DNA from 3 places in the Pseudoalteromonas sp. SG41-1 genome. Region 2 is predicted to be linked to each of the others. Evidence: predicted binding sites of a transcription regulator. Region 2 holds the regulator's gene; each other region holds the start of a gene.
What was found. The regulator ArgR, encoded in region 2, controls arginine synthesis, uptake and breakdown. The targets are predictions, from matches to a motif close to ANTGAATANNTATTCANT.
Positions count from the first base shown of each region.

Region 1: the regulator ArgR is predicted to act here: its motif matches at 4,296-4,313, upstream of argC (N-acetyl-gamma-glutamyl-phosphate reductase).
Region 3: the regulator ArgR is predicted to act here: its motif matches at 7,801-7,818, upstream of H5203_RS10300 (OadG family protein).

Region 1 covers NZ_JACJFL010000015.1:46,577-56,802, reverse strand. Annotated here, with positions in the region: gene H5203_RS10785 (bifunctional diguanylate cyclase/phosphodiesterase) at 1-1,128, opposite strand, end outside; gene panP (pyridoxal-dependent aspartate 1-decarboxylase PanP) at 1,402-3,030, shown strand; gene argE (acetylornithine deacetylase) at 3,091-4,239, opposite strand; gene argC (N-acetyl-gamma-glutamyl-phosphate reductase) at 4,454-5,458, shown strand; gene argB (acetylglutamate kinase) at 5,465-6,226, shown strand; gene H5203_RS10760 (ornithine carbamoyltransferase) at 6,234-7,154, shown strand; gene H5203_RS10755 (argininosuccinate synthase) at 7,165-8,367, shown strand; gene argH (argininosuccinate lyase) at 8,425-10,226, shown strand, end outside.
Region 2 covers NZ_JACJFL010000016.1:22,030-32,255, reverse strand. Annotated here, with positions in the region: gene H5203_RS11105 (iron ABC transporter permease) at 1-1,560, shown strand, start outside; gene H5203_RS11100 (ABC transporter ATP-binding protein) at 1,560-2,609, shown strand; gene H5203_RS11095 (Dyp-type peroxidase) at 2,674-3,573, shown strand; gene argR (transcriptional regulator ArgR) at 3,593-4,060, opposite strand; gene mdh (malate dehydrogenase) at 4,285-5,220, shown strand; gene ispB (octaprenyl diphosphate synthase) at 5,301-6,272, opposite strand; gene rplU (50S ribosomal protein L21) at 6,695-7,006, shown strand; gene rpmA (50S ribosomal protein L27) at 7,023-7,280, shown strand; gene cgtA (Obg family GTPase CgtA) at 7,422-8,576, shown strand; gene folA (type 3 dihydrofolate reductase) at 8,650-9,141, shown strand; gene H5203_RS11055 (DUF3718 domain-containing protein) at 9,221-9,598, shown strand; gene H5203_RS11050 (DUF3581 domain-containing protein) at 9,736-10,226, shown strand, end outside.
Region 3 covers NZ_JACJFL010000014.1:37,627-47,852, forward strand. Annotated here, with positions in the region: gene tyrS (tyrosine--tRNA ligase) at 28-1,227, opposite strand; gene H5203_RS10275 (peptidoglycan DD-metalloendopeptidase family protein) at 1,378-2,691, shown strand; gene H5203_RS10280 (hypothetical protein) at 3,072-3,497, shown strand; gene H5203_RS10285 (hypothetical protein) at 3,984-4,160, opposite strand; gene H5203_RS10290 (sodium ion-translocating decarboxylase subunit beta) at 4,561-5,691, opposite strand; gene oadA (sodium-extruding oxaloacetate decarboxylase subunit alpha) at 5,703-7,487, opposite strand; gene H5203_RS10300 (OadG family protein) at 7,498-7,743, opposite strand; gene H5203_RS10305 (DUF1328 family protein) at 8,265-8,438, shown strand; gene H5203_RS10310 (hypothetical protein) at 8,493-8,684, shown strand; gene pdxJ (pyridoxine 5'-phosphate synthase) at 8,754-9,485, opposite strand; gene recO (DNA repair protein RecO) at 9,548-10,226, opposite strand, start outside.

The DNA of each region.
Region 1 (10,226 bases), on a different contig from region 2:
ATATTGGTTTTTTACATCATGTAGTGCGCTGGAGTAATTGACCACAGTGTGGCGTCCCTGCTTGGCTTGTAATGCGGCAATATGGGCATTTTCAAGTAACATTGATTTATTGCCACTGGCGATGCCTGCGCACAAGGTGATGTATATAAAAGGGTCGGTAAGTAATGGGGTACTGCAATTATAGGCTTGGATCACCTCGAGAAAACCTGCATTATCTTTACCCAAAGGAGCGATGAGGACTATTTTGTTGGTCGTTAGACGAAACATCTGACTACCAGCAGGGCGGCGCTTTTTGAAGTGTTGCAACAAGTTTTTCATAACGCGGTCGCCTACTTCAGTACCATAAAAACTGCTTATATCTTCAACTTCATTTACCCAAATAACAGCAAGTTGCAGATGATGATTAGGGGAGTTTTTAATATAATATTCAAGTGCAATATGATTGGCAAAGCCACTACTGGTATCGGTTGAAATTGCACGTTTCAATAAATACACATAAATACCGGCTACCAACAGAGCAATAAAAAAGAAAAAAATGGCCATGCCCGCAGCTTTAGATACACTTTGCGCTAATCGCTGATTGAGATCGTATATGGTGATATCGGCCCCTGTTAAGTAGGTGACTCCATTGGCATCAACGAAAGGGACAAAAATTGTTTTAAAATGTCCCCATTGATCTTTTGATATTTCAAACACCGGCTCTGTTGAATAAAATGCGCCAATATTAGCGGCAGTTGCTTCAGGGTAAAGATCGAGTAATTGGGTGATTCTACCGGTATTTTGATCGTTTTGAGTGTAACTCGATGCACTAAAATGTACATTACCGTCTTTTAATATCATGGCGTAAACATAAGCGATATTTAACGCATTAGCAAACTCTGAAAGTTGCCGACTTTTTTGTTGGTATTCGGTTGATGATATATATTGGCCTGCATTGATTTTTTGATGATAGTCATCACCAAGTATATGCTTGACACTTAATGCGGCATTGAGTAATCGAGTATCGACGCTGTGCATAATATCGTTACGGGTGCTGTTGTAGGTGTAATAGATGTAGCTTAATAAACTGATAAAAAACAGTATGAAACCCGCGATTATCCAATTTGTCCGTAAATTTGTATTTATCATGCTCTTCCTTGATTTATTAGCCCTTCTATTATACAAAAAAAGGCTGTATCGCCTATAAAAATATAGTTAGCCAAATTAATGATAAATATTAATCAACTTATCATTAATTTGTCATGCAATTGGCTACTTTTGTGGCTTTATACGAGACATTTCTACTCTATTACAGTAAAGTTAACGCATTTCATAGAATCATTGTAGTTTTGGCGTTATTAGCGATGGAGTTCATTGATATGGATCTTCAGCTAAACAAAGCTACATTCACTGGGTATAAAGATGGATCAAAAGCGTTGTGCCGTCGCCTCTAAAGAAACTCTGATGCGTATATTTACTGTGCCTGAAGCACCAGACTCAACTTTGAGTAAAATCGAACTTGAGATCTCGAGCAATTTAGCAGGTTTTTTGAATGAGAACATAGCGGCAATTGAAAAGCCATTGCATGAGATTGAAAAAGATTTTCAATCGGCAGCGATCCCAGAAGATCCGACTTTTGTATCTGCTTATGCGCAAGATATTATGGAGCAACTTGTCGCTCATTCAGTGCATACCGCTGCGCCAAGCTTTATTGGGCACATGACGTCAGCATTACCGCATTTTGTATTGCCACTTTCTAAGTTGATGGTTGGCCTTAATCAAAACTTAGTAAAAATAGAAACTTCCAAAGCATTTACTCCGCTTGAGCGCCAAGTGCTTGGTATGATGCATCATTTGGCATACGGGCAAGATGACAGTTTTTATAGCAAATGGATGCACAGTGCGAAAACGTCGCTAGGTGCTTTTTGTTCGGGTGGCACAATCGCCAATATTACCGCATTGTGGATTGCTCGTAATCGCTTACTGAAAGCGGACGGTGAATTTAAAGGGATTGGTTCACAAGGTTTGATCAGTGCAATGTTGCATTATGGATATAAAGGCCTTGCAGTACTTATTTCTGAACGTGGCCATTACTCGCTAGGAAAATCAGCTGATTTACTTGGCATTGGTCGTGATAACTTTATTGCCATTAAAACTGCAGATAACAATAAGGTTAATGTTGATGCAATGCGCGCCAAAGCCCATGAGCTAGCAGCGCAAGGTATAAAAGTGATGGCCATTGTTGGGGTCGCTGGCACGACTGAAACCGGTAATATTGATCCTCTCGATGCTATGGCTGATTTAAGCGCTGAACTTAACTGCCATTTTCATGTAGATGCAGCATGGGGAGGAGCTACGCTGCTTTCTAGTACATACCGCTCGTTACTAAAAGGTATTGAGCGAGCAGATTCAATTACCATCGATGCTCATAAACAAATGTATGTGCCAATGGGCGCTGGGTTAGTGCTATTTAAAGATCCTACAGCTACGGATGCTATAGAACATCATGCAGAATATATTTTACGTAAAGGCTCTAAAGATTTAGGCAGCCACACACTTGAAGGTAGTCGTCCTGGTATGGCTATGTTAGTGCATGCTTGCTTACGCGTTATTGGCCGTAAAGGCTACGAAATCTTAATAGATAAAGGAATTGAAAAAGCCCGTTACTTTGCTGATTTAGTGAAAGCAGATGACGACTTTGAGCTGATCTCAGAACCTGAGTTATGTTTACTGACATACCGTTATGTGCCAAAACAGATAAAACAAAAAATAGCTCAAGCAGATGAACAAACGCGTTTGGATATCTTTGCCTCGTTAAATCGTTTTACTGCCAGTATGCAAAAACGCCAACGTGAAGCCGGTCGTTCATTTGTGTCCCGTACCCGTTTAACTCCCGCGCAGTATGATCATCAACCTACAGTGGTATTTCGAGTCGTACTTGCAAATCCGCTGACATCAGAGAGTATTTTAAAAGATATACTTGCTGAGCAAAAAGAGCTGGCTAAAACAGATCCTGTATTTAAGAAATATCTTAAGAAATACATGGACTGAGCAGTAACAGTTGCGTTATTCCCAGGTTGCGTGGGGATAACGCAAGCAGCACTTTCTTTGTTAGCTAAAACACGATGTTCTGATCATTTCAGTGATAATATGTTGAGATGGTTTAATTTTTTCCATCGCCAAAAATTCATCGGGTTGGTGAGCCTGATTAATTGAACCCGGTCCCATCACAATCGTTTCACAACCCAATTGTTGAATAAATGGCGCTTCAGTACAGTAGTTCACTGCAACTGCTTGCTCTCCTGATATTTTTTCTGCCAGTTTAACTAATGCCGAATCAGTACTGCCGGTAAAAGCGGGGATTGGCTCGTGCATATCCATTACACTGACTGAATCTGGATATTGGTTATTGATCTCTGTAGCTATTTTTAACAGCATCATTTGCAGTTCTTGCACACTTAGACCCGGTAAAGGGCGCATATCAATATGCATTTCACAGCAGCCACATATGCGATTTGCATTATCGCCACCATGAATGTGTCCTAGATTTAAAGTAGGGTAAGGAATAACAAAATGCTCAACTGCATATTTATTCTTTAATTGCTCTTTTAAAGTTAACAGTTTTGCAATAACTTTATGCATCACTTCAATGGCATTTAAACCACGTTCAGGATCAGAGCTATGTCCGGAACGACCGACTACGCGAATCGCGCTGCTCATATGTCCTTTATGTGTGAAAACAGGTGTCATATCAGTAGGTTCACCAATAATACACCGAGCTGGCTTTAAGTTTTTATGCTGACAAACTTGCTGTGCACCGGCCATGGTGGTTTCTTCGTCGGCAGTAGCTAGAATCAAAATTGGCTGTGTTTGAATATTCTCATCTAGTTCACTGATTGATTGCAATACAAAAGCGAAAAACCCTTTCATATCAATACTACCTAAACCATATAATTTATTGTTATCTTCACTTAATTTAAACGGATTATAGTTCCAACGACTATCATCAAATGGGACTGTATCGGTATGACCGGCAAGCATTAAACCACCATCTCCCTGGCCACGTTTTGCGAGTAAGTTAAAACGACCTTTAGGGCCCGACAACTCAGTAATTTCACATTCAAATCCAAGACTTGTACACCAAGTAGCTAATAAATCAATCACCCCTTTATTGCTCATAGACAATGACTCATCCATGGCACTAATTGAAGGTGCAGCAATCAATTGCTGATACATAGATAAAAAAGACGGTAATGACATAAAAAAATCCAAAATAAGTATTCAATCTAATTGCATAACAATATAAAAGTATTTATGATGAATATCAATTCACTTTTTAAGCATAAATATATTAAAGCGACGCAATGAATATAAAACGACGATAACCAGATTTCATTCATAAAATAGTGTTTTATGCACTGTTAAACCCGATTTGAATATATATGTAGTAACAAAAAACCAAAAAGAGTAACGAATGAAAGTAGTGATTATTGGCGCAAGTGGCTATAGCGGCGCAGAATTAGCAAGTTTGGTAGTAAAACACCCGCAATTAACCTTAGCTGGTTGCTATGTATCTGAGCAAAGCTTAGATAAGGGTAAATTATTAAGTGACTTGTATCCTGAGCATTTAGGTTTGCTTGATTCTCCTTTATTGCCTCTTAGTGATAGCGCTTATAACGATATTGAAAAGTCGGCCGATTTTGTATGTTTGTGTACTGATCATAAAGTGAGTGTTGACTTAGCGCCACGTTTTTTAAGCATGGGCAAAAAAGTATTTGATTTATCGGGTGGCTACCGTTTAAGCAGTAATGAAGATTATCAAACCTATTATGGTTTTGCGCATCAACATACGGAATTACTAAGTGAAGCGGCTTACGGATTGGCTGAATGGAATAGTGAAGCAATCGCCAAGGCGCAGTTAGTCGCTGTGGCTGGTTGCTATCCAACAGCAGCGCTGAATGCGTTAAAACCATTGCAACAAGCCGGCTTATTAGCCGAGCAAACCATTATTATTAATGCTGTATCGGGTGTAACCGGTGCGGGGCGTAAAGCTAGTGTAGCCACGCATTTTTGTGAAGTGTCGTTAGCACCTTATGGATTGTTTAATCATAGACACAGTCCTGAGATTGAGCAGCATTTAGGTCACAAGGTGTTATTTACGCCGCATTTAGGTAATTTTCCACGCGGTATTTTAGAAACTATTTATGTGCAATTGAAACCTGGAGTTACACCAGAGCAAGTTACACAAGCTTATCAAGTGCTTGCTGATGAGCCACTGATCAGATTGCTTGGTAATAAAATGCCATCAATTAAAGGAGTTGCAAAGCAGCCTTACGTTGATATTGCATGGCAGCAGCAAGGTACGCAGCTAATTGTGATGGCAGCTATTGATAACTTATTAAAAGGTGCTGCAGGGCAAGCATTGCAGTGCATTAATTTAGCCATGGGTATTGCCCATAGTACAGGTTTAAAAGGGTAGTTAGTAATGCAAACATGGGTCATTAAACTCGGTGGTGCAGTACTCAATACAGAAGACGCGGCTAAAGCGTTATTTGAGGCGCTTGCATCGCAAACTCAAGCACAATTTGTCATCGTTCATGGTGGCGGTTCACTAGTTGATAATTGGTTGACTGAGGCTGGTTTTGCTAGTGCGAAACATCAAGGTTTACGCATCAGTCCAAAAGAGCAAATGCCTTATATTGTTGGCGCGCTTGCTGGGTGTGCTAATAAACAATTAATGAGCCAAGCAATTATCGCAGGTCATAAACCCGTCGGGCTTAGTTTATACGAAGCGGGCATTATTTCGTCACAAAAACTCAAAGCGCTTGGTCAAGTCGGTAATTGTGACGGCGGTGTGCAAAGTGTGATACCGGAGTTATTAAAACTCGGTCGTTTACCTCTGGTCAGCTCTATCGGCTTTGGTGAAGATGGCCTTTGGTATAACGTAAACGCTGATGAAGCGGCGGCAGCAATAGCTAAAGAGCTTAATGCGGAAATTATTTTTATGACTGATGTAGAAGCTGTACTTGATGCAAATAAACAGCCGTTACATCAACTTGACACAAACCAGATCAATACTTTAATTGCAGAAGGAGTAATTTTGGGTGGGATGGAGGTCAAAGTAAAGACCAGCCTTCTTGCTGCCCAGCACTTACGACGTGGCGTTTACATTTCGAGCTGGCAAAAGCCAGAAAACTTAATTGCTCTACTCGCGGGTGAGCACGTCGGAACAAAAATTACACCATAGGTTTTATATGTTTAATCATTTTTTATCGGGTCTAGAGTTAGACCAACAAGGCGCACTTAAATTACTTAACTTAGCGCAAAAAATTAAAGCTAACCCAGCTGATTTTAGTCAAGCACTGGCTGGCAAATCGGTGGTTACTTTATTTGAAAAACCAAGCTTACGTACGCGTTTATCATTTGATATAGGTATTAATAAGTTAGGTGGACATGCGGTGTATCTTGATTCACAAAATGGCGCCATGGGCGCACGTGAATCAGTAAAAGACTTTGCATTGAACATTGCCAGTTGGGCTGACGGTATTGTGGCGCGGGTATATCAGCATAAAACATTAACCACACTTGCTGAATTTTCAAGCGTACCTGTGGTCAACAGTTTGTGCGATTTATATCATCCATGCCAAGCACTTGCTGACTTTCTAACACTGCAAGAAGTATATGGCGATGTAAGCCAGCTAAAATTAGCTTATTTAGGTGAAGGCAACAACGTAACGCATTCACTGATGTTACTTGCGGCTACTTTAGGCACCGATTTTGTTGCCGTATGCCCTAAAGGCAGTTCACCAGACTCGCAAATTTTAAAGCAGGCTGAGCAAATTGCCGCAATGAATGGTGCATCAGTGATGGTGAGTGATCGTGTTGAAGCGGCTGTAGGCGCTAACGCAGTGTATGCCGATACATGGGTATCAATGGGCGATGATACGCCACTTGAACAAGTAAAAGAAAAGTACATGCCGTATCAATTAAATGCGGCGTTGCTTAAACAGACTGGGGCTGACACTGTACTGCATTGCCAGCCAGCACACCGTGAATTTGAAATTACTTCTGAGGTAATGGATGGTCCGGCGTCAAAAATTATACAACAAGCAGAAAACCGTATGCATGCGCAAAACGCATTGCTTGTTTCATTATTAAATCCAAATTTTGTGTAAGGTATCACCAATGAGTTCTATTAAAAAAGTTGTATTAGCCTATTCTGGTGGTTTAGATACGTCAGCCATCGTGCCATGGTTAAAAGAAAACTACGGTTGTGAAGTTATCGCGTTTGTTGCCGATGTAGGTCAAGGTGCTGAAGAACTTGAAGGCGTTGAAGCAAAAGCGATCGCATCTGGTGCGTCTGAATGTTATGTAGTTGACTTAAAAGACGAAATGGTAAGTGATTATATTTACCCAACGTTAAAAACCGGTTCAATTTACGAAGGTACTTATTTATTAGGTACGTCAATGGCACGTCCTATTATTGCTAAAGCGCAAGTTGAGATTGCTCGTAAAGTAGGTGCTGATGCACTTTCTCATGGTTGTACTGGTAAAGGTAATGACCAAGTGCGCTTTGAATCTTGTTTTGCGGCCCTTGCGCCTGATCTTCAAGTTATTGCGCCATGGCGTGAGTGGGACTTATCAAGCCGTGAGTCATTACTTGACTACTTGGCAGAGCGTAATATTCCATGTTCTGCATCGGCAACTAAAATCTACAGCCGTGATGCAAACGCGTGGCATATTTCTCACGAAGGTGGCGAGCTTGAAGATCCGTGGTGTCAACCAAGTGAGCAAGTGTGGACTTGGACTAGCTCACCAGAGCAAGCACCCAATGAGCCTGAATTTGTTACCTTAAACGTGGTTGAAGGTGAAGTTGTTGCTGTCAATGGCGAGCAGCTTAAACCGTATGATTGTCTAGTTAAACTTAATGATATTGCATCCCCACATGGTGTTGGTCGTGTTGATATCGTTGAAAACCGTTTAGTGGGCATGAAATCCCGTGGTTGTTATGAAACCCCTGGTGGCACAGTGATCATGGCGGCATTACAAGCGATTGATGAGTTAGTACTTGATAAAGCAAGCCGCAAATGGAAAGAAGTACTGGGCGGCGAGTTTTCACATTTAGTATATGACGGTCGTTGGTTTACACCACTTAAAGATTCAATCTTAGCGGGTGCAGAAGCGTTATCAACTGTGGCTACTGGCGAAGTTATTCTTAAGCTCTATAAAGGCCAAGTAACAGCGGTTCAGAAAAAATCACCAAATAGCTTATACAGCGAAGATTTTGCTACTTTTGGTGCAGATGATGTTTACGACCAATCGCATGCTGAAGGCTTTATTCGTTTATTCTCGCTTTCAAGCAGAATTTCAGCACTAGCGAAGAAGTAATTTTACTACAGCCTCGTAACAATAAGGCGGGGCAATTTCAGGGTTTGGAGAGATTTCATGGCATTATGGGGCGGACGTTTTTCTACGGGTCCAGATGAGGCGTTTAAACAATTTAACGACTCACTTCCCTTCGATTATCAACTCGCAGAGCAAGATATAGTTGGCTCTGTAGCGTGGGCAGGTGCCCTTAAGCAGGTTGACGTATTAAGTAGTGACGAACACAAAAAGTTAGTCGCTGCATTATATGAATTACTCGACGAAGTAAAAGCTGATCCACAAGCTGTGGCAACGTCAGGAGCTGAAGATATTCACTCACATGTTGAAGCTGCATTGATCGAAAAAGTGGGTGACTTAGCTAAAAAATTACATACCGGACGTAGTCGTAACGATCAGGTCGCTACTGACTTTCGTTTATGGTGTCGTGATACCGCCGCTCACATACTTACGGCGCTTGGTCAGTTAAAAGGTGAGTTTATCGCTTTAGCTGAACGTGAGCTGGGCACTATCTTACCTGGTTATACCCATTTACAACGTGCTCAGCCATTGTTGTTTAGTCATTGGTGTATGGCTTACGTGGAAATGATCGAACGTGATGAAAGCCGTTTAGCAGATGCTAAAGCGCGAATGAATTTTTGCCCTTTGGGCAGTGGGGCACTTGCCGGTACTGCGTACCCAATTGATCGGCAAGCACTTGCCGTGGGGTTAGGTTTTACCGCTGCGACTAAAAATAGTTTAGATGCCGTATCAGATCGTGACTTTGTGGTTGAGCTATTAAGCTGTGCATCAATCTCTATGATCCATTTATCGCGTATGTCAGAAGATTTGATCTTTTATAATTCGGGTGAAGCGGGTTTCATTGAGTTAGCAGATAATGTTACTTCAGGCTCATCATTGATGCCACAAAAGAAGAACCCCGATGCGCTAGAGCTTATTCGCGGCAAAACAGGGCGTGTATTTGGTGCCTTTAGTGCCATGATGATGACGTTAAAAGCACTGCCACTTGCCTATAATAAAGATATGCAAGAAGATAAAGAAGGCTTATTTGATGCCATGCCAACGTGGCTTGCTTGTATTCATATGGCGCAAGCGTGTATCAAAGGTATAAAAGTAAATGGCGATCGTACTTTAGCCGCTGCTAAGGGCGGGCATTCAAATGCGACAGAGCTTGCTGACTATTTAGTCGCCAAAGGGATCCCTTTTAGGGAAGGTCATCATATTGTTGGTGTGTTGGTACAAATGGCTATCGCACAAGGGAATAACTTAGAAGATTTAAGTTTAGAACAATTCCAATCGGTGCATAGTATTTTTGCACAGGACGTATATGCTGTACTAGAGATAGACGCATGTATAAAAGCGCGCCAAGCACTTGGTGGTACATCTTTAGAGCAAGTTACAGTTGCAGTTAAAGATGCCAAAAAAAAACAGCAAATAACAGTTCGTGACGCTAATCTTGACGATGTAGAGTCAATTGCTAAATTGATCCAGCACTGGGCTACGGTAGGTGAAAATTTACCGCGTGCTAAAAGCGACATGGTACATTCAATCAATGAGTTTGCAGTTACCGAAGTTGCTGGAGAAGTCGCGGGCTGCGCATCATTGTATATTTATGATACTGGTCTTGCTGAAATTCGTTCACTAGGGATAGATCCTGAAACAGGTATTACTGGGCAAGGTCGTCAGTTAGTTGAACATTTATTAGTTAAAGCCAAAAAATTGGCACTCAATCGCATCATTGTTTTGACGCGAGTACCTGATTTCTTTGAAAAACAAGGTTTCACATTCTGTACCAAAGACAGCTTACCGGAAAAGGTGATGAAAGATTGTGAACTGTGTTTACGCAGAGACAATTGTGACGAAGT
Region 2 (10,226 bases):
TTGTGTTTTTTATTGTTCGAATCACTACAAGGCGATTCTGACGTATTTAGCCACCTCTGGGATACCGTGCTATGGGATTATACCCGCAATACACTGTTACTTATTTTGGGTGTTGGCGTTGTCAGTTGTATTATTGCCCTTCCGCTTGGCTGGTTAACCGCTTATTGTGATTTTCCCGGCCGTAAACAGTTTGAGTGGGCGCTTATGCTGCCCCTTGCGATGCCGACCTATATTATTGCTTACGTTTACACTGATCTGTTTGATTATGCCGGTCCGGTGCAAATAGGGTTACGCGAATGGTTTGGTTGGCAATCACCTAATGATTATTGGTTTTTTGATATTCGTACTTTATCTGGTGCGATTATTATGATTGCCTTAGTGCTTTATCCTTATTTGTATTTGATTTTTAAAACTGCATTACGCGAACAGTCATTTAAATTGGTGCAGGCGAGTCAGTTGATGGGATTATCACCTAAGCAGAGCTTTTTCAAAGTTAGTTTACCACTTGCTCGAGGGGCGATTGTGGCTGGACTGACGCTGATCAGTATGGAAGCAATGGCTGACTTTGCAACCGTTAATTATTTTGCGGTAAGTACTTTAACCACAGCGGTTTATGATACTTGGTTAGGGTATTATTCGTTAACAGCTGCGGCTAAAATTTCAGGTATTATGTTACTTATATTGTTTTTAGCGTTAACGATGGAGCGTTTTAGTCGTCGTAATCAAGCTGTATTTGAGCGCCAACCAAGCGTCAACAGTGATGCGCTATATAACTTAACGGGCAAAAGTGCATGGCTGGCAACTATCTTTTGTATTGCAGTGTTATTTTTTGCCTTTATATTACCTGTCGCTGTGTTAATGGGTTATGCCATTTCATATTTCGGACAAGCATGGAAAAGCGTATTTTTTCTCTATGCATGGCAAAGCTTTAAAGTCGCGGCCATCGTGAGCATTATCACCATTATTTTGAGTCTGTTAGTGGTATTTTATCAGCGCATTGCTAAGCAGCAATATCCACTTGTACCTGGGCGATTAGCCAGTACAGGTTATGCGTTACCTGGAACAGTACTCGCTATTGCAGTGTTGTTACCATTGACCTTGTTAGACGATAAATTAAATACTTGGTTAGAGCCAATAGGTATTACACCGGGGCTATTATTGAGCGGTACTTTGTTTGCAATTATATTTGCATATGTGGTGCGCTTTTACGCTATAGCTCATGGTGCAATTGAAGCTAGTTTTATGCGGATAAGCCCATCGCTTGATATGGCGAGTCAATCAATGGGGAAAAGCCAAGGCCAAACTCTACGCAAAGTACATATCCCGTTATTACGTCGTGGTATTTTAACCGCAGGATTGTTGGTATTCATTGAATGCATGAAAGAATTACCTACCGCATTGTTATTAAGGCCATTTAATTTTGAAACCTTAGCGACTCATGTGTTTCAGTATGTCAGTGATGAGCAGTTAGAGCTGGCGTCTATTTCAGCGTTAGCAATTGTTTTGGTGGGGTTAATTCCTTTATACTTTATTAATCGCTCGATGGAGCAACGCAGTTAATGAGCAGTTTAGTATTAGAAAATTTATCGTATCAATACAACGGCACATCCGTGATTGAGCACTTAGATTTAACTGTCGCACAAGATGAAATAGTGTGTTTACTCGGTGCTAGTGGCTGTGGAAAAACCACCACATTAAAAGCTATTGCTGGGCTGATTGAAGCAAAGCAAGGAAAAGTATTTATTGATAGTAAGTTAGTCAGTGATGAGCATACTTTTTTAGCGCCAGAGTATCGAAATATTGGCATGATGTTTCAAGATTATGCGCTATTTCCACATTTAACTGTGGCTGATAATATTGCCTTTGGCTTAACCAATATGACAAAAGCGGATAAGTTAAAGCGCGTTGCTGAAATGCTTGAGTTAGTGCATTTAATTAATTGTGCAGAACGTTTCCCGCATCAGTTATCTGGGGGTCAGCAGCAGCGAGTGGCAATTGCTAGGGCACTGGCTTATAAACCTAGTTTATTGTTATTAGATGAACCGTTTTCCAATATTGATACGCAAGTACGGTTTGAGTTAATTGCAGATATTCGTCGTATTATTAAAACCCAGCAAGTATCAGCTGTATTTGTTACTCATTCAAAAGAAGAGGCATTTGCGTTTGCTGATACATTAGCGGTAATGCACTGTGGGAAAATTGCTCAACAAGGTACGTCTGAGCAGCTATTTAGTGCTCCAAGCTCAAAGGTAGTTGCAGAATTTCTTGGTCAGGGCATATACTTAGACGCAGAAGTATTAACAGCAACTGAATATCATACTGCTTTCGGATGTGTTGAGTCATTAGTTACGCATCGTCATGTTAAGCAAGTTGGGAAACTTTATGTTCGCCCACACCATCTTGAGTTAATACCTTTTCAATCACAAGGCTGTAGTGCAAATACGGTGACTATTTTAAACAGTCGTTTTGTTGGTTCGCATTTTGTGTATAAGGTTATGGTTGATGGACAAGAAATTGAAGTTGCTGCTCAGTTGGGCCACTCATTTTTAGCAAATGAACAGGTGACAATAAAAATAACACCACACACGGTTAACTTTTTCGCAGATTAAGTGCTTTAGTATTTTTAATTTCATTAAAAACGCCGTGTATGAGATTTTGAGTTAAGGAAATACCATGGCGCAAGCGCAATCTGGAATTTGTGCTGAGGCAAACTTGCACGGTTTACATTTGTTTTTTAATGTATTTGATGGCCACGATGAGTCATTACGCAAAAAGTTAAAATACGTTAGCGCTATCCAAGATGAGTTTTCAGATCAGTTTTCTGAATCGATGCTCTCCAGCCTAGTTGCAGTGGGGGCACAGTATTGGCCGCACATTCTGCCTGAATTTCTGCCTAGTGAATTACAGAGCTTTCCTAATATTCCTCATAATGATCATATTATGGGGGCTCAGCCTTTTGATTTATTTGTCCAAATTCGTTCCGATAGGGAAGATGTAAACCATTTATTTGCTTTGCAAATTCTTAAGTTATTTGCCCCCGATGTTGAATTAGTTGAGCAAGTGCGAAACTTTCGATTTTTAGATGGTCGCGATTTTAATGGTTTTATACTCGGTGGTGACACTCCTCATGGTCGCCAAAAGCGCATCACAGCGTTAATCAATAAACCCAACCATTTTGAAGATCAAGGCAGTTACGTACATATACAGCGCTATAAGCATGACTTAAGTGTGTGGCAAAATTTACCTCTGAGTGAGCAAGAGCAAATAATGGGACGCACTCGCTTAGATAATACCTTGATTATGCCTGCGACTGAGAATAGTCATGCTGTACGCACTGAGTTAAAAGATGAGCAAGGGCAACCACTGCAATTAAATCAAAACATGCCTTATGGTGACGTTTACGAACAGGGTATATTAGCGATTAGTTATGCAGCACAGGGAAATGCATTTGAGCAAGTATTACGAAGTCGATTAGGTGATGCCGATTGCTACGATCATTGGCTTGATTTTACTCAAGCCGATATGGGTTCTGCATTTTTTGCCCCATCAATTAACTTTTTAAAGCAGCTGTAAAAAGTTTGAATCGGTAGATTTATACCGTATCAAATAAAATACGCACACGTTCAAGAGTTACATCAATTTCAGATACTTTAGCTGGAGCGATAAAAATAGTATCGTCACCAGCAATGGTACCTAGTACGCCATCTGCTTTACCTAATGAATCTAATAGTCGAGCAATTAATTGTGCAGCTCCTGGGCTGGTTCGAATAATGATCATCATTTCGTTATGCATTATATCAATCACTAACTGACGTAATGGGCTTTTCGCTGTAGGTACGCCCATTTCAGCAGGCAAACAATAGACCATTTCTTGTTTGGCATTACGAGTGCGTACCGCGCCAAACTTGCTTAACATCCGCGACACCTTACTTTGACTAATATTATCAAAGCCTTGCTCTTTTAGGGCGTCAACAATCTCACCTTGTGAACCAAAGTTTTCTTCTTTTAAAAGTGCCTTAAAGGCCTTTACTAATGCTTCTTGTTTATCTTGTGGTTGCATATTATAGGTTCTTATTCATAAGTGATGCGCTAATTGTACACAATGTTGCATACTTATGCAGTAGTTGTTTGCTTTTGCGATGGATTTTAGTGCTGTAAACCAGCAAGTTTACAACTATGGTCTAAATTATATGTGAAATAAGCAGGATAAATTTGTCTTTAGTCGTTAATTTCATTATCTTTAGAGCCACAAATATTTCCTACCTCAAATTACGGAGAATTCCAATGAAAGTTGCTGTATTAGGTGCTGCTGGCGGTATCGGCCAAGCGTTGTCTTTATTATTAAAAACAGGCTTACCAGCTGGTTCTGAATTATCACTTTATGATGTTGCTCCAGTTGTTCCTGGTGTTGCTGTTGATCTTTCTCATATCCCAACTGACGTTAAAGTTGCAGGCTTTGGTGTTGATGCACTAGATCAAGCGTTAACTGGTTGTGATATCGTTCTTATCCCTGCTGGTATGCCACGTAAGCCTGGTATGGACCGCGCTGATTTATTTAATGTTAATGCTGGTATTATCAAAACATTAGCAGAAGGTATTGTTGTTAACTGTCCAAAAGCATTAGTGGGTATTATCACTAACCCAGTAAATGGCACTGTGCCAATTGTTGCGGAAGTATTCAAAAAAGCAGGTACTTACGACGCGAAACGTGTTTTCGGTATTACCACTCTTGATGTGATCCGTTCAGAAGCATTTGTAGCTGAGCTTAAAGGTGTTGACGTTGCAACTGTGAAAGTACCAGTAATTGGTGGTCACTCAGGCACAACAATCCTTCCGTTACTATCTCAAGTTGAAGGCGTTACTTTCACTGATGAAGAAGTTGCTGCACTTACTCCACGTATCCAAAATGCAGGTACTGAAGTAGTAAATGCAAAAGCGGGCGGTGGTTCTGCAACATTATCAATGGGCGCTGCTGCTGCACGTTTTTGTATGTCTTTAGTTAAAGGCTTACAAGGTGAAGACGTTGTAGATTACGCTTACGTTGCTGTTGAAAATGGCGATGCTGCATACTTTGCACACCCAGTACGTTTAGGTAAAAACGGCGTAGAAGAAATTCTTTCTTACGGTGAACTAAGCGCATTTGAAGAGCAAGCTAAAAACGACATGCTTGATACGCTGAAAAAAGACATCCAAGAAGGTGTTGATTTCATCAACGCTTAATTGCTAAGTCGATTGATACAAAAAAGCCTGCATTTGCAGGCTTTTTTATGCTCGAAGGATTTTTATACATTAGGTGTTTATTAGTGATTACGATCAACGGCAATACGAGCCAAGCTAACGAGTGCTTCTTTATACGGTGATTCATCTAATACAGATAAACACGCAATCGCTTTATCAGCTTCTTCGTTGGCTTTATTCATCGTAAACTCAAGTGCTTTGGTTTCATTGAGGGCACTTAGAATAGCTTCTAAGTGGTCCATACCATTACTGTGCTCAATGGCATCACGGATCAACTGTACTTGCTCAGCATTACCGTGGCGCATAGCATAAAGTAGTGGCAGGGTAGGTTTGCCTTCGGCCAGATCATCACCGATGTTTTTACCTAACTGCTCAGCATCAGCATTGTAATCAAGTACGTCATCCACCAATTGAAAAGCGGTTCCTAAATGCATACCATAAAGATTAAGCGCTTGCAGCGTAGAGTCGTCTTTTTCGGTAATAATCGCAGCAAGGCCTGTTGCAGCTTCAAATAATTTAGCTGTTTTAGAATAAATTACCTGCATGTAGCTATCTTCGGTGGTATCAGGGTCGTTACAGTTCATTAATTGCAGCACTTCACCTTCCGCAATCACGTTGGTTGCATCAGCGAGTATTTGCATAACTTGCATTTTACCAATACCAACCATCAGCTGAAATGAGCGGGTGTAGATAAAGTCACCAACAAGTACGCTGGCTGCATTACCAAACTCAGCATTTGCTGTCGGTGTTCCTCTGCGTAAATTTGATTCATCAACGACATCATCATGCAGTAATGTAGCTGTGTGAATAAATTCAACAATAGTTGCTAAAGTAACATGATCTTTGCCTTCATAGCCAAGTGCTTTAGCCGCTAAAATAGCCAACATAGGGCGAACACGCTTGCCGCCGCTGTTTACTATATATAAGCCTAGTTGATTGACTAATGCTACATCAGAGCGCATTTGCGCGTAAATTAGTTGATTGACGTCATTCATATCGTTTTCGATTAACGCCTGGATAGCTTTTATATCCATTGATCTCCGAGCCAATTTTAATGGGTATACGGGGCTGATTGTACAACAAAAAACAGCTTTGCTCGACAGTTTGTGACGATTCGCTGAAAAAACACGGTTAAGCAGCTTAATTTAGCCTTAATTTGGAAAGATAACTTTTTTATTTGAGAAAATTTACGTTAATTCAACATGGTTGTTTTTTATTCTTAGTGCGTGTTTGTTCGTGGTGTAATTTATTTGTCATGAAACGCTAAAAAGGCTTGGCATAATGCCAATTTAATATAAAATAGGTGAAAATATTGAATCGCCTTCAATGCAGCTATTTTTTATTCATTTAATTAATAAAACAGGCTTGCTAGTTTTTGCACATTAGCGTAAACTTCGCGCCCTATTGAATAATATTTTAGTTGCGTCGATTTGAGGGCGCACAGACGGAGTTAATTATGTACGCGGTTTTCCAAAGTGGTGGTAAACAGCACCGTGTGACTGAAGGTCAAACAATTCGTCTTGAGAAATTAGACGTTGAGACTGGTGCAGCAGTTGAATTTGATTCAGTACTTTTAGTTGCTGATGGTGAGAAAATCGAGATCGGTGTACCGTTCGTAAACGGTGGTAAAATAACAGCTGAGGTTGTTTCACATGGTCGCGGTGAGAAGATTAAGGTTGTTAAATTTAGACGCCGTAAGCATTCTCGTAAGCAAATGGGCCATCGTCAATGGTTCACAGAAGTTAAAATCACTGGCATTAGCGCTTAATTAGAGGTACTTAGAAATGGCACATAAAAAAGCAGCTGGTAGTACTCGTAACGGTCGCGATTCAGAAAGCAAACGCCTTGGTGTTAAGCGTTTTGGTGGCGAATCAGTTCTAGCGGGTAGCATCATTGTTCGTCAACGTGGAACTAAATTCCATGCTGGCACAAACGTAGGTATCGGTAAAGACCACACTATCTTCGCAAAAGCAGATGGTAAAGTTCAGTTTGAACAAAAAGGTCCTTTAAACCGTAAATACGTAAGCATCGTATCTGAGTAATCAGAATCGGTTCTTAAAAAACCCCGCCTTTGCGGGGTTTTTTGTTTTGAAAATAAATATATACCTAAGCCAAGCCTGCAATCAGCTTGGCTTAGGTATATAATAGTGAAATTAACAAGCCAATCCCTAAAGTGAGTAATCATGAAGTTTGTAGATGAAGTAGAAATTCGCGCAGAAGCTGGAGACGGTGGCAGCGGCATCGTATCTTTCCGTCGTGAAAAATATGTCCCAGATGGTGGACCAGACGGCGGTGACGGTGGAGATGGTGGTAGTGTTTATCTACAAGCTGATGAAAACTTAAATACCCTAATCGATTATCAGTTTGAGCGTTTTCATAGAGCTGAACGTGGTACTAATGGCCGCAGTCGTAACTGTACCGGTAAAAAGGCTGATGACTTATATGTGATGGTGCCTGTAGGTACTCGGATCATGGATGTTGATACCCAAGAAGGTCTTGGTGATTTAACTCAACATGGTCAAAGAATTTTGGTTGCAAAAGGCGGTTTCCACGGCTTGGGGAATGCGCGTTTTAAATCAAGTACTAACCGAGCGCCTCGTCAAAAAACATTAGGCACACCGGGTGAAGTACGTAACCTTAAACTAGAGCTATTATTATTAGCTGATGTTGGTTTATTAGGTTTGCCAAATGCAGGTAAGTCTACTTTTATTCGTAGTGTATCGGCAGCGAAACCAAAAGTAGCTGATTACCCATTTACTACGCTGATTCCAAATTTAGGTGTGGTACGTCCAGAAGCAAATAAATCATTTGTTATTGCAGATATCCCAGGGTTAATTGAAGGTGCCTCTGATGGCGCTGGCTTGGGTATTCGCTTCTTGAAACATTTAGAGCGTTGCCGTGTATTACTGCATATTATCGATGTTATGCCTGCCGATGGTTCAAACCCAGTAGATAATGCATTTGCGATCATTAATGAGTTGCATCAGTACAGCCCGAAGCTGGCTGAAAAACCACGTTGGTTAGTCTTTAATAAAATAGACTTATTGCCTGAAGATGAAGCTCAGGAGCTATGTGAGCAAATCGCTGAAGAGTTAGGCGAGACTGAAAATATTTATCATATTTCTGCAATTAATAAGCTAAATACTCAGCCATTAATTCATAACATCATGACGCTACTTGATAGCATGCCAAAAGAAAAGTTTGTACCAGTTGAAGATGAAGAAGTTGAATTCAAATGGGATACTTATCATAAAGATGCCACTAAGAAGAATGATGACGACGACTGGGATAGTTGGGATGATGACGATTATGACGTTGAAGTTGTCTATGAGCGTTAGACTAAAGTAAAATATTTTAAAAGGAGCTGGTGCTCCTTTTTCTTTTTATAATAAAAAAGTATTGGGTTTTAATGTGAAAATTTCAATGATTGCAGCTATGGCTAAAAATAGAGTGATTGGCCAAGATAATGATATGCCATGGCATTTACCTGCTGATTTACAGCATTTTAAAGCGGTTACAATGAATAAGCCCGTGATCATGGGACGTAAAACATTTGAGTCAATTGGTCGCCCTTTACCTGGTCGACGCAACATCGTTATTAGCCGAAATACAGACTATACTGCAGTTGGGGTTGATGTAGTAACATCTCCTGAAGCCGCAATTTCATTGCTGTGTGAGTCTGATGAAGTAATGGTGATTGGTGGCGGGAATGTATATCAACAATTTTTAAAAAGTGCCGATACACTTTATTTAACGTTTATTGACCTTGATGTTGCAGGGGATACTCAGTTCCCTGATTATGAACAATCAGCAAACTGGCAAGTTGTAGAAGAGCTGTATAATCAACCTGACGATAAAAACATTTATGGTTATAAATTCGTCACATTGGATAAAGTTAAGTAACATTATTGCGGTTAAGCTTATAGGTTGATACAATATTAAACAACTAAGGTAGTTATAAAGTATTACACAAGGGTATAAAATGATTAAATTATCAACACTCGTTATTGCTGCAGCTGTTATTTCTGGTTCTGTTGCTTTTAGCGCGCCAGTTAAAGCGGATGATCAGTTAGCTGTTTCAATCTGTGAATACATAGCTGCGGATGATAAAAACCGTCTACGTGATAAATTAAAAAGCTCACGTGTGAAAATTCGTAATATTTATGATGCAGTACAATGTAATGGTCTTAACTTGCTACGCCATGCGGTTGCCAGTAATGCAGTTGATACTGGTGAATACATTGTGAAAAACTTATCTAAAAGCTCTTTAGAAGATGGAGCTGACATAGCATGGGCCGAAGCAAATGGTCATGGCGGTTCTGCATTAATACCAGCTATTAAAGAACGTGCTGGTTTATAAGTTATAATAAATTATTAAAAAAGCCGCGATATCGCGGCTTTTTTGTATCTGAAACAAAAGTTTAACAGATTCGACCTCTATTGTAATTTTATCTGGTAGAATAGGCAGGTTATAAGCAGTTTAAGCAGTGAACAACTATGTTAAGTCCTTTTTATCAGCAACATGCTGACTATGTCTCTATTTCTCGTGAACAAGGGTGTCGTTTCGCAAAGTGCGTTGCTGATGATTACAATCCACTTCATGATAAAGATGCAAAACGTTTTTGTGTGCCTGGAGATTTATTATTTTCATTGGTATTAAGTCGTTATGGCATCAGTGAAAAAATGGAATTTACCTTTGCCGGCATGGTTGATGAGAATACCAAACTCAACTTCCCTGAGGGGGCAGATGAGTTTGATATTACCAGTGGCGATAAAGTCATGCTGAAGGTTAAGCGCGAAGGTAAAACTAGCCAGTGCCAAACACTCACAGATAGTCTAATAAAAAATTACGTTGAGTTTTCAGGTACAACCTTTCCGCATGTTATTATTCCACTTATGGGCAAGCAAGATGTCATGATCAACCCTGCTCGCCCTATGGTTATCTATGAGTCAATGTTGATTAATCTCGATACATTAGAGATCCATGC
Region 3 (10,226 bases), on a different contig from region 2:
TAAAACTGAATTTTCATTCTTTACCTATTAAGCACAGGTAATATTTGCAAACTTACGCTTACCAACTTGATAAATAGCTGTGCTGCCTTTTGCAATTTCAAGCTTAGTATCAGTGACCTTTTCTTCGCCATTGATTTTAACTGCGCCTTGTTTGATCATTCGCATAGCTTCTGATGTACTCGCAACTAAGCCTGCTTCTTTAAGCAAGTTAGTAATAAATACGGTATCTTCATCAATCGTTACAGTCATATCTGGGATATCATCCGGTAAGGCATTTTTTTGAAAACGTTTAATAAAATCTTCATGCGCACCAACAGCTGCCGCATCGCTGTGAAAACGAGCAATCATTTCTTTTGCTAAATCGATTTTAATATCACGCGGATTAGTACCTTGTGCAACCTTTTCTTTAAGCGCAGCAATTTCGTCAATTGATAAGCTACTTAGCAAATCATAATAACGCCACATCAGCTCATCACTAATAGACATGATCTTACCAAACATATCGTTAGGGGCATCAGTAATACCAATGTAGTTACCTAATGACTTAGACATTTTTTGCACACCGTCAGTGCCCTCAAGTAAAGGCATCATTAATACGGTTTGTGGCTTTTGGCCTTCGTCTTTTTGTAGCTCTCGACCCATTAATAGATTAAAGCGTTGATCAGTACCACCGAGCTCAACATCAGCTTCAAGCGCAACTGAATCCCAACCTTGCACTAATGGATACAAAAACTCATGAATCGCAATTGATTGTCCGCCAGCGTAACGCTTTTTAAAATCATCACGTTCTAGCATACGAGCAACCGTTTGACGTGCTGCTAGCTTGATCATACCTGCAGCGCCTAAATTCTCCATCCAAGTTGAATTAAAAGCAACCGTGGTTTTAGCCGGATCAAGAATTTTAAATACTTGTTCTTTATATGTTTCAGCATTTGCCAATACATCTTCACGGGTTAGTGGCTTACGAGTTACATTTTTACCCGTTGGGTCACCAATCATACCGGTGAAATCACCAATTAAGAAAATCACTTCATGACCTAAGTCTTGGAAGGTTTTCATTTTATTAATTAGCACAGTGTGACCTAAGTGTAAGTCAGGTGCAGTTGGATCAAAACCAGCTTTGATCTTTAGCTTTTTACCAGACTTTAGCTTTTCGACTAACTCGTCTTCAATTAATATTTCTTCAGCACCGCGTTTTATCTCTGCTAGAGCGGTTTGTAAGTCCACTATGTATTACTCCAAAAAATTCAGTCAGTCTGGTGATTCTAGCGTAAATCCGCGCCAGTTTAAATCTACAAAACACTGGTATTAACGCTTTATTAAGTATATCCTGCAATATTAGTGATTAATTATCTTGACAGCAGGAAAAGGCACGTTATGGTTCGCGTTGTGCACACTCTCCCAAAAAAACACAAATTGCTTATTTTAGGCTTGGTTTCTGCTATTGCTGCTTTAACACTCATTCCTTCAGAAAAAGCCACCGCCTCTAAAGACAATAGCGCTGATGCGTTAGAAATTGGCAAGCGCTACGAATTACAAATTAAAGTTGATGACGTTGAGCAATTAACTGAATTAAATTCGCAAGAAGATGCAGCAAAACTCCCAGAATACGATCTCATCGATTTCGAAGTTAAAAACGGTGACAATTTAGCACTTATTTTCAAACGCGCCGGATTCTCGGCGCAAACCGTTCATAAACTGCTTAATACCAATGCAGAAACACGTAAACTTAGTAAAATTCACCCTGGTGAAACATTAAGCTTTGCTACCGCCGAAGATGGTTCTTTGGCACAGTTACGTTATGTGATTTCAAAAACAGATACCCTGTTCGTTACATTAAATGAAGAAGGTAACTACGATACGTCTATTGATAGTAAAGAAATTGAAACATTAACTAAATCAACAGGCGGAGAAATTACTAACAGCTTTTGGACCTCAGGTATTGCTGCTGGTTTAAGTGAACGGCAAATAATGAACTTTGCTGATATATTCGGTTGGGATGTGGATTTTGCCAATGATATCCGTAAAGGCGATCAATTTGGTTTAATCTATGAATCGCATTATGTTGATGGCGAGTTTATTGGCACAGGTAAAATTATTGCCGCTGAGTTTATTAACCAAGGTCAACGTTACGCGGCTATCCGTCACAGCGATGGTACTTTTTACACGCCTGAAGGGCGTAGTATGAAAAAAGCATTTTTACGTGCACCAGTTAACTTTAAATATATTAGCTCAAGCTTTAATCCGCGTCGTTTACACCCTGTAACAGGACAAGTAAGAGCACACCGTGGGATTGACTACGCAGCTCGTACTGGAACGCCAGTAGTTGCCTCTGGTAATGGTAAAGTAATTAAAGCTGGTTACAGTAAGTATAATGGTAACTATATATTTATTAGTCACGGCACACAGTACGTCACTAAATACCTACACCTTAACAAGAAACTAGTTAAAACGGGTCAAAAAGTTAAGCAAGGTCAAAAAATTGGTACTGTCGGCTCCACCGGTCGTGTAACAGGCGCGCACTTACACTACGAGTTTTTAGTTAACGGCGTTCACCGTAACCCTAAAACGGTTAAGTTACCGAAGTCAGAGCCTCTGCCTCGCGACGAGCTTGCTAAGTTTAAACCAATAGCAGATAACTTCTTAGCGCAGCTAGAGCGCAACCGAGAGCTACAGTTAGCGCTTAAGTAAAGCGGCCAGAAAATATAAAACCGTTGCTATGCCAATAGCAACGGTTTTTTTGTGGAGCTGTAGCCATAAGCCATAAGCCATAAGCCATAAGTCATAAGCCATAAGATTGTGTGTTCTGACCCCGATAAAATAGTCACGCGTTAATTTACAATAAAACAAAACTAATCAGCAACTAACTGTATACATCAATAGCAGCTTGAATTTTGTCCAATGTTACTGCTCTCTACCATTTGGGTGTATTGCTGCATTTAGAAAAGTGAAACGAAGTTACTAATTATATACAGCTGTTTATTTGATGACTAAGATAAATACATCGTAATATGGAGATTTGTCGGTTTATAAAACGACAAATGTCGTAGATAAAATTATTAGGCAACCCTATGTTTAACATCTTCAAAAAGGTAAAGTTTGAGCCCGAATTCCCAATCATAGAGTTGGATTTAACTCCTGATAAAGTATTCAGAAAGCTATCGACTTTCTCATCAGTAGAAAGGATTGAAGATTCAAGTAAAAAAGACATAGATTTTGAATTTGTTGTTGAAAATGACGTAACTCGTATTCACGTAGGCTTTGCGAATGATAGGGTTTCATACATAAACTATCTCACAGATCAGTTTAATAGCAGTGAGAATGAAAAGGCGGAGAAGCTTAATTGGTTTTTGGAATATTACGGCAGCAAGGAAGAGTATGGTGAGCCAAATAACACTGCCTATATGATATTTTTTCATAACACCAAAAGTAAACTCTCAATTGTATACGGGCTTCACATGGGAGCTATTCGTGTCAATAACCTTGCAGATGCCTAACAAGTTTGTCATACGGAACCCTTTTGCTACGTTTAGTTTTGACTGGCTTTGTCATTGTGCCCCCATCAATGATTCTGTATGAAACTAGACAACCAAGAATTACATGACTTATTAGTCAAAAAACATGTTAAGTACTTCATCTGCAAACTCACTTGCAACAGCAATGAAATTTATTGAATAAGTAGGACAACAAGGACGGAGAAGCGATTTATTTCTCATGCTGAATATGTATCCAAATATCTATCGATGATTTTAAACCTGTTGAGGCTAAATAGTACAAGCTAAAAGTTTGACTTCACACATAATGGTTCATGAATCGTCAGTTATTGCATTTAAGACATCCGATAATGCTGTGCATTGATGCAGACTGGCAGGATATTTTTCGTTGGGTTTCGGGGTGTTCAACCACAACCTACGCAGGCAATTTTAACGCTGGGCAACTTACTGCTTCTAGCTGCCCTGAATCTTAAAACTGACGGCTACGCTCTATCTCACCAACACATAAATCAATTGCACAACCAATGAAATCATCACTAATGGCCAGATGTATTTGGCATATTTAGTCGCACCATCTAGGCCCATTTTAGACTGATACTTTTCAAGTAGTGGCACAAGAATGATTAATGCAACAAACAGTGAAATTAAAATCACGAAGATATTCATACCATTCCTATTTAATAAAATATCTATCGAGTATACCTAGGGTCTGTTTATCTTTCGAGGTTAAATTTGCAGCTGCGCGTTTGGTTTTTAGGCAAGGCAGAGCCTATGTAGTGTGGTTATTCCCCATAAATAGGAGATAACGCGGCATAAATGCCAAACACGCGCTGCCCGAAGGGTTCTGCCTAGGGGCGATTAACTCTTTGTTGCTCGATTTTTACTTAGCCCACTAGGTTACAAATCTCGCGCCGTGATTAAATCGCCCCTAGTTTGAGCAAATTTTAACCCTGAAAGGTCAACAGACCCTAAGCGCAAAAAAAAGCGCAGTAAATACTGCGCAGTCGGTTGGAAGTAAAAGTTACCTCACCATACTCAGCTCGCTGGGTATAGTTTAATGATTTATTTAACCTACCAGCGCTAACAAGATACCTGCAGCCACAGCACTACCCAGTACTCCCGCAACATTTGGTCCCATTGCATGCATTAATAAGAAATTATGCGGATTATTCTCCAGACCCACTTTATTAACTACGCGTGCAGCCATTGGCACAGCTGATACACCAGCCGCGCCGATGAGTGGATTGATTGGTGATTTAGAGAACTTGTTCATACCTTTTGCCATAAATACACCTGAAGCTGTACCAATTGCAAAAGCCAAGGCGCCGAGTACCAAAATACCAATTGTTTCTACGGTTAAAAACTTATCTGCAGCAAGCTTAGAGCCTACAGCTAAACCAAGGAAAATAGTGGTGATATTTATGATCTCGTTTTGTGCACTATTACTTAAACGGTCAACCACACCAGACTCTCGCATCAAGTTTCCTAAACAGAACATGCCTACCAGTGGCGTTGCTGCAGGTAAAAACAAAATCGTTAAACTCAATACCATTAACGGAAAAATAATTTTTTCCTTTTTTGATACGGTGCGTAACTGTGGCATTTGAATTTTACGTTCTTCTGGTGTGGTTAAAGCCCGCATAATTGGCGGCTGAATAATTGGCACCAACGCCATATATGAGTATGCAGCTACGGCGATAGCACCCAATAAATCAGGAGCAAGTTTTGAGGCTAAGAAGATTGCCGTCGGGCCATCTGCACCACCTATAATCGCAATTGCTGACGCATCTTGTAAAGAAAACTCAAAACCTGGTACATAGTTTAGTAAAATTGCGCCAAACAAGGTTGCAAAAATACCAAACTGAGCTGCAGCACCTAGCAATAACATACGAGGATTAGCTATCAAGGCACTAAAATCAGTGAGTGCACCAACACCCATAAATATTAATAATGGGAATACACCGGTATCAATCCCAATATGATAAACGTAATACAGCAAACCACCGGGGTCTGATAAGCCCGCTACGGGGATATTTGTTAATATTGCCCCAAAGCCAATTGGTAATAATAATAACGGCTCAAAGTTGCGCGCAATTGCCAGATACAACAATAAACACCCTACTGCGATCATAATAAGCGCAGGAAATGTAAAATTAGCAATACCTGTTGCTTGCCAGAGGTTTAATAATGCTTCCATCCTCTGAGCTCCTAAGCTAGTGCTATCATAGCGTCACCCGTTGCCACTGAATCACCTTCAGCAACAAGAATTTCAGCAATAGTACCGGTGTGGGTTGCACGAATTTCAGTTTCCATTTTCATCGCTTCCATGATGATCACTACATCGCCTTCATTTACCGTTTGACCCGCTTTCACCTTGATTTTAAAGATGTTACCAGCAAGTGGAGCGTTAAGTGTTTCGCCGGAAGCAACTGACGCCGATTGTGGAATATGCTCACTATCTTTAAGTGTTACTTCTTTAAGCTCACCGCCTTGTGCAACCACTACATCATAAACTTTACCATCTACTTTTACGCTGTACTGCTCTGCTTTTACTGTGTTGCTGTTACTTTTTTTATTGCTAACTGGTTGTTCTTTATTAGCAGATTCAGCACTTGGTACAGCTTCGAAAGCATCTGGGTTATTACGATTTTTAATGAATTTCAACCCAATTTGTGGGAATAATGCATACGTTAAAACGTCATCAATCTGCTCATCCGCTAAGCTTAAGCCTTGCTCTTTTGCTTCTTTTAATAACTCAGCTTGGAGTATTTCTAGTTCTGGTTGCAATAAATCAGCTGGGCGGCAAGTAATGACTTCTGCGCCATTAAGTACGCGCTCTTGTAATTCTTTATTCATCGGCGCAGGAGTTACGCCATACTCACCTTTTAGCACTCCGGCAGTTTCTTTGGTGATAGTTTTATAACGCTCGCCCGTCAATACATTTAATACTGCTTGTGTACCAACAATTTGTGATGTTGGTGTAACTAACGGTAAATAACCTAAGTCTTCACGTACACGTGGGATCTCAAGTAATACTTCATTCAATTTATCCGCAGCACCTTGCTCTTTAAGCTGGTTTTCCATATTAGTTAACATGCCACCAGGCACTTGCGCTAATAAAATACGGCCATCAACACCTTTTAAGCTGCCTTCAAACGCGGCATATTTTTTACGAACATCGCGGAAATAAGCAGCAATCTCTTCGAGTTGATTTAAATCCAGCTCAGTATCACGTTCAGTACCTTCAACAATCGATACAATCGTTTCAGTTGCGCTGTGTCCGTAAGTCATACTCATTGATGAAATTGCGGTATCAAGCATATCAATACCTGCATCAATCGCTTTTTGGTAAGTAGCAGTACTTAAACCTGTTGTGGCATGACACTGCATTGCAATTGGGATAGAGACTGTTTCTTTTAACGCTTTGATTAACTCTTCTGCATCGTATGGTTTAAGCAAACCAGCCATATCTTTAATACAAATTGAATGACAGCCTAACTCTTCAAGCTGCTTGGCAAGCGTTAACCACATATCAAGTGTATGAACCGGGCTTACTGTGTACGAAATTGTACCTTGTGCATGTGCGCCAACTTTAATCGCAGCTTTAATAGCCGTTTCAAGATTACGAACATCGTTCATCGCATCAAAAATACGAAACACATCAACACCATTTTTGTGCGCTCGCTCTACAAATTTTTCAACAACATCATCTGCATAATGACGATAGCCTAAAAGGTTTTGACCACGTAATAACATTTGCTGTTTAGTATTTGGCATAGCTTTTTTAAGAGCACGAATACGCTCCCAAGGATCTTCACCCAAATAACGAATGCATGAATCAAAAGTAGCCCCACCCCATGATTCGATCGACCAGTAACCTGCATCATCTAATTTTTGTGCAATCGGTAGCATGTCATCCAAACGCATACGCGTTGCTAATAATGATTGATGCGCGTCTCTAAGTACTAATTCTGTTAATTTTAATTTAGCCACAAGTCATCCCTTATAGTTTTTGTTTATTTTTGTACTGAGCTATGGCAGCACTTATCGCAGCGATGTGTTCACTTGGTACACCGGGTGCTTTGATCGATGGTGTGCGCGTTGGCATTACAACCGGCTGTTCAAAGCGGCTCGCTAATTTAGACATAGCGGTAATTGCTGCAATCAACAACGAAAGAAAAACGAAAACTCCCACCATCCCAGTGAGCATTAAGTTTGCTGCAGTAGCAAGTAATTGACCTATATCCATTCTGCCCCCCCCCTGAGTATTCTTACCCACCCGAAAGATAGGTAAAAAATCACTTTATTTAAATATTTATGCAATAATCATATCAAAGAAACAGACCAAGTCCAACACTTTGTAAATTGGTAAAACCAATTAATATAAAGCTAACATATCTTCAGCAAAGTTAACACACTGCTTTTTACTATAATTTAATAGGATATAGATGATAAAAATACTGAATATAGCTATAACTTATAAGTGAAATCTAATCTGCACCTTAATAACTTACCAACCGAACTACTCAACAACTGTTAAATTAATGAAAAAGCACTCAACATGAAATTGGTCTTACCAAAAAATCATACTGAAATATTTATTTTTCAGGACGCCGAGTATAAGTTACAGATAAAGCTGTAAATAATTCCCACCTAATTCATGAAAATAAATAAAATAAACACTATCCTATTGATAATAAAGGATTTAAATACATGGCATGTAACTGGCATTATTTACTCTGAACAAATTAACAAACCAAGGAGACGACAATGTTACGCTGGACAATTACATTTTTAGTTATTGCGCTTATTGCTGCAGTGTTAGGTTTTGGTGGTATCGCAGGTGCCGCAGCAGGAATTGCTAAGATTATCTTTTTTATCTTTATTGTATTGTTAGTTATTTCACTCGTTTCAGGTGCGTTGCGCGGCAATGTCCCTAAGTGATAACAATTTATTTTAAATAACAACACATTTATTAATTTTACAAGGAATTACATTATGAAATCGACAACTATTAAAACTGCTGTGATCGCTTTATTCGCTAGTTTTTTTATCATGGGTTGTGAAGACAATCATGCAGAAGAGGCCGGTGAACGCATCGATGAAGCTGTAACCGACGTACAAAACAAAGTAGAAGACGCCTGTGAAGAAGTAAAAGAAGGCGTTAACGCTAAAGAAACTAACTGTTAATCCAGTTAGATACAAATAATAAAAAACGACTCTTTTGAGTCGTTTTTTGCATTTTAAGAGAAGTTAAAATTAAGCTCTCGCTTCTAGCATTAGTCGCTTCATGTCACGTACTGCTTTATCTAATCCATCTATGGCTGCACGCGCTATAATTGCGTGACCAATGTTTAGTTCGTAAATCTCTTTCATAGCAGCAATCGGTTTCACGTTATGATAATGAAGACCGTGGCCGGCGTTTACTATCAAACCCAAACTTGCTGCATACTTTACACCTTGATGAATATGCTCAAGTTGTTTTTGTATCTCGGTATCAGTTTGCGCATCCGCATAAGCGCCAGTATGAATTTCAACATAAGGGGCATTACAGGCTTTAGCTGCATCTAGTTGTGCTTTGTCTGCATCGATAAATAACGATACTTTAATACCGGCGTCAGTTAATTTTGCTGTCGCGGCTTTAATCTTATCTAGATTACCAACAACGTCTAAACCGCCTTCGGTGGTCAACTCTTCGCGTTTTTCTGGTACTAAGCAAACATAAGCTGGCTTAACATCTAAAGCAATATCAATCATTTCATCTGTAACCGCTATTTCAAGGTTCATTCGTGTTTGGATTGTTTTAGCCATCACATACACGTCACGATCTTGAATGTGACGACGGTCTTCACGTAAATGAATAGTGATCCCATCAGCGCCAGCATGCTCAGCAACACTCGCAGCATGTGCTGGATCTGGGTAACTTGTACCCCGAGCTTGGCGTAAGGTAGCAATATGATCAACGTTTATACCCAAAAGAATATCTTTCATTTTTTTACCTGTAAAAATAACGGTTAAAAATACCGTATTAAGATTGTTGGTGAATACCCAAACTATTTGGATATAAACAGCTCGCGACTTTTTAATGGTTTTTTGCCTAATAAAGGCTTCATTAAATGACGACTTAATTGTTTTGCCATATATAACACATCCGGCGCACTAAAGTCATGAGCTGCAATTGCATTTAACTGCGCGCCAGAAAAGCCACTGCCTTGATTTTCTTGGGCAACAAAGCCGTATTCAGCAAAGTAACTATACGTTTGCTCTGCCGAAATTGGATCGCCTGCGGCATCAAAACTAAAGTCAACGCCATAGCCTAATAATTCTAATAATTGAAATTCATAAGAACGTAATACAGCTTGTAAGTTAGGGTGCTGGTTAAGCTGTTGTAGGTGAGTTTTATACAATTGATAGGCATGATCAATTGGTTCATTAATTGGTACAATGCGGTTGGTTAGTTCATTTAGATAAAACCCACAATAAAGCTGATCCCCAACTAGTGTGGATTGCGTGCCATGTAGTTCAAATCGTTGGATATATTTCAGGTCGTGTTTACCGGTATAATTTACCAGTAAAGCTTGGAAGGGTTGTAACTGAGCTTTGTATTTTGTTGCTTGGCGACCGCTAATTCGCGCCAGCATGCGCAACTGGCCAACGCCTTCTACTAACATATCAAGCATTACTTGTGAGTCACTAAAAGGACGTCGGTGTAATAAATATGCCGTGTAGAAG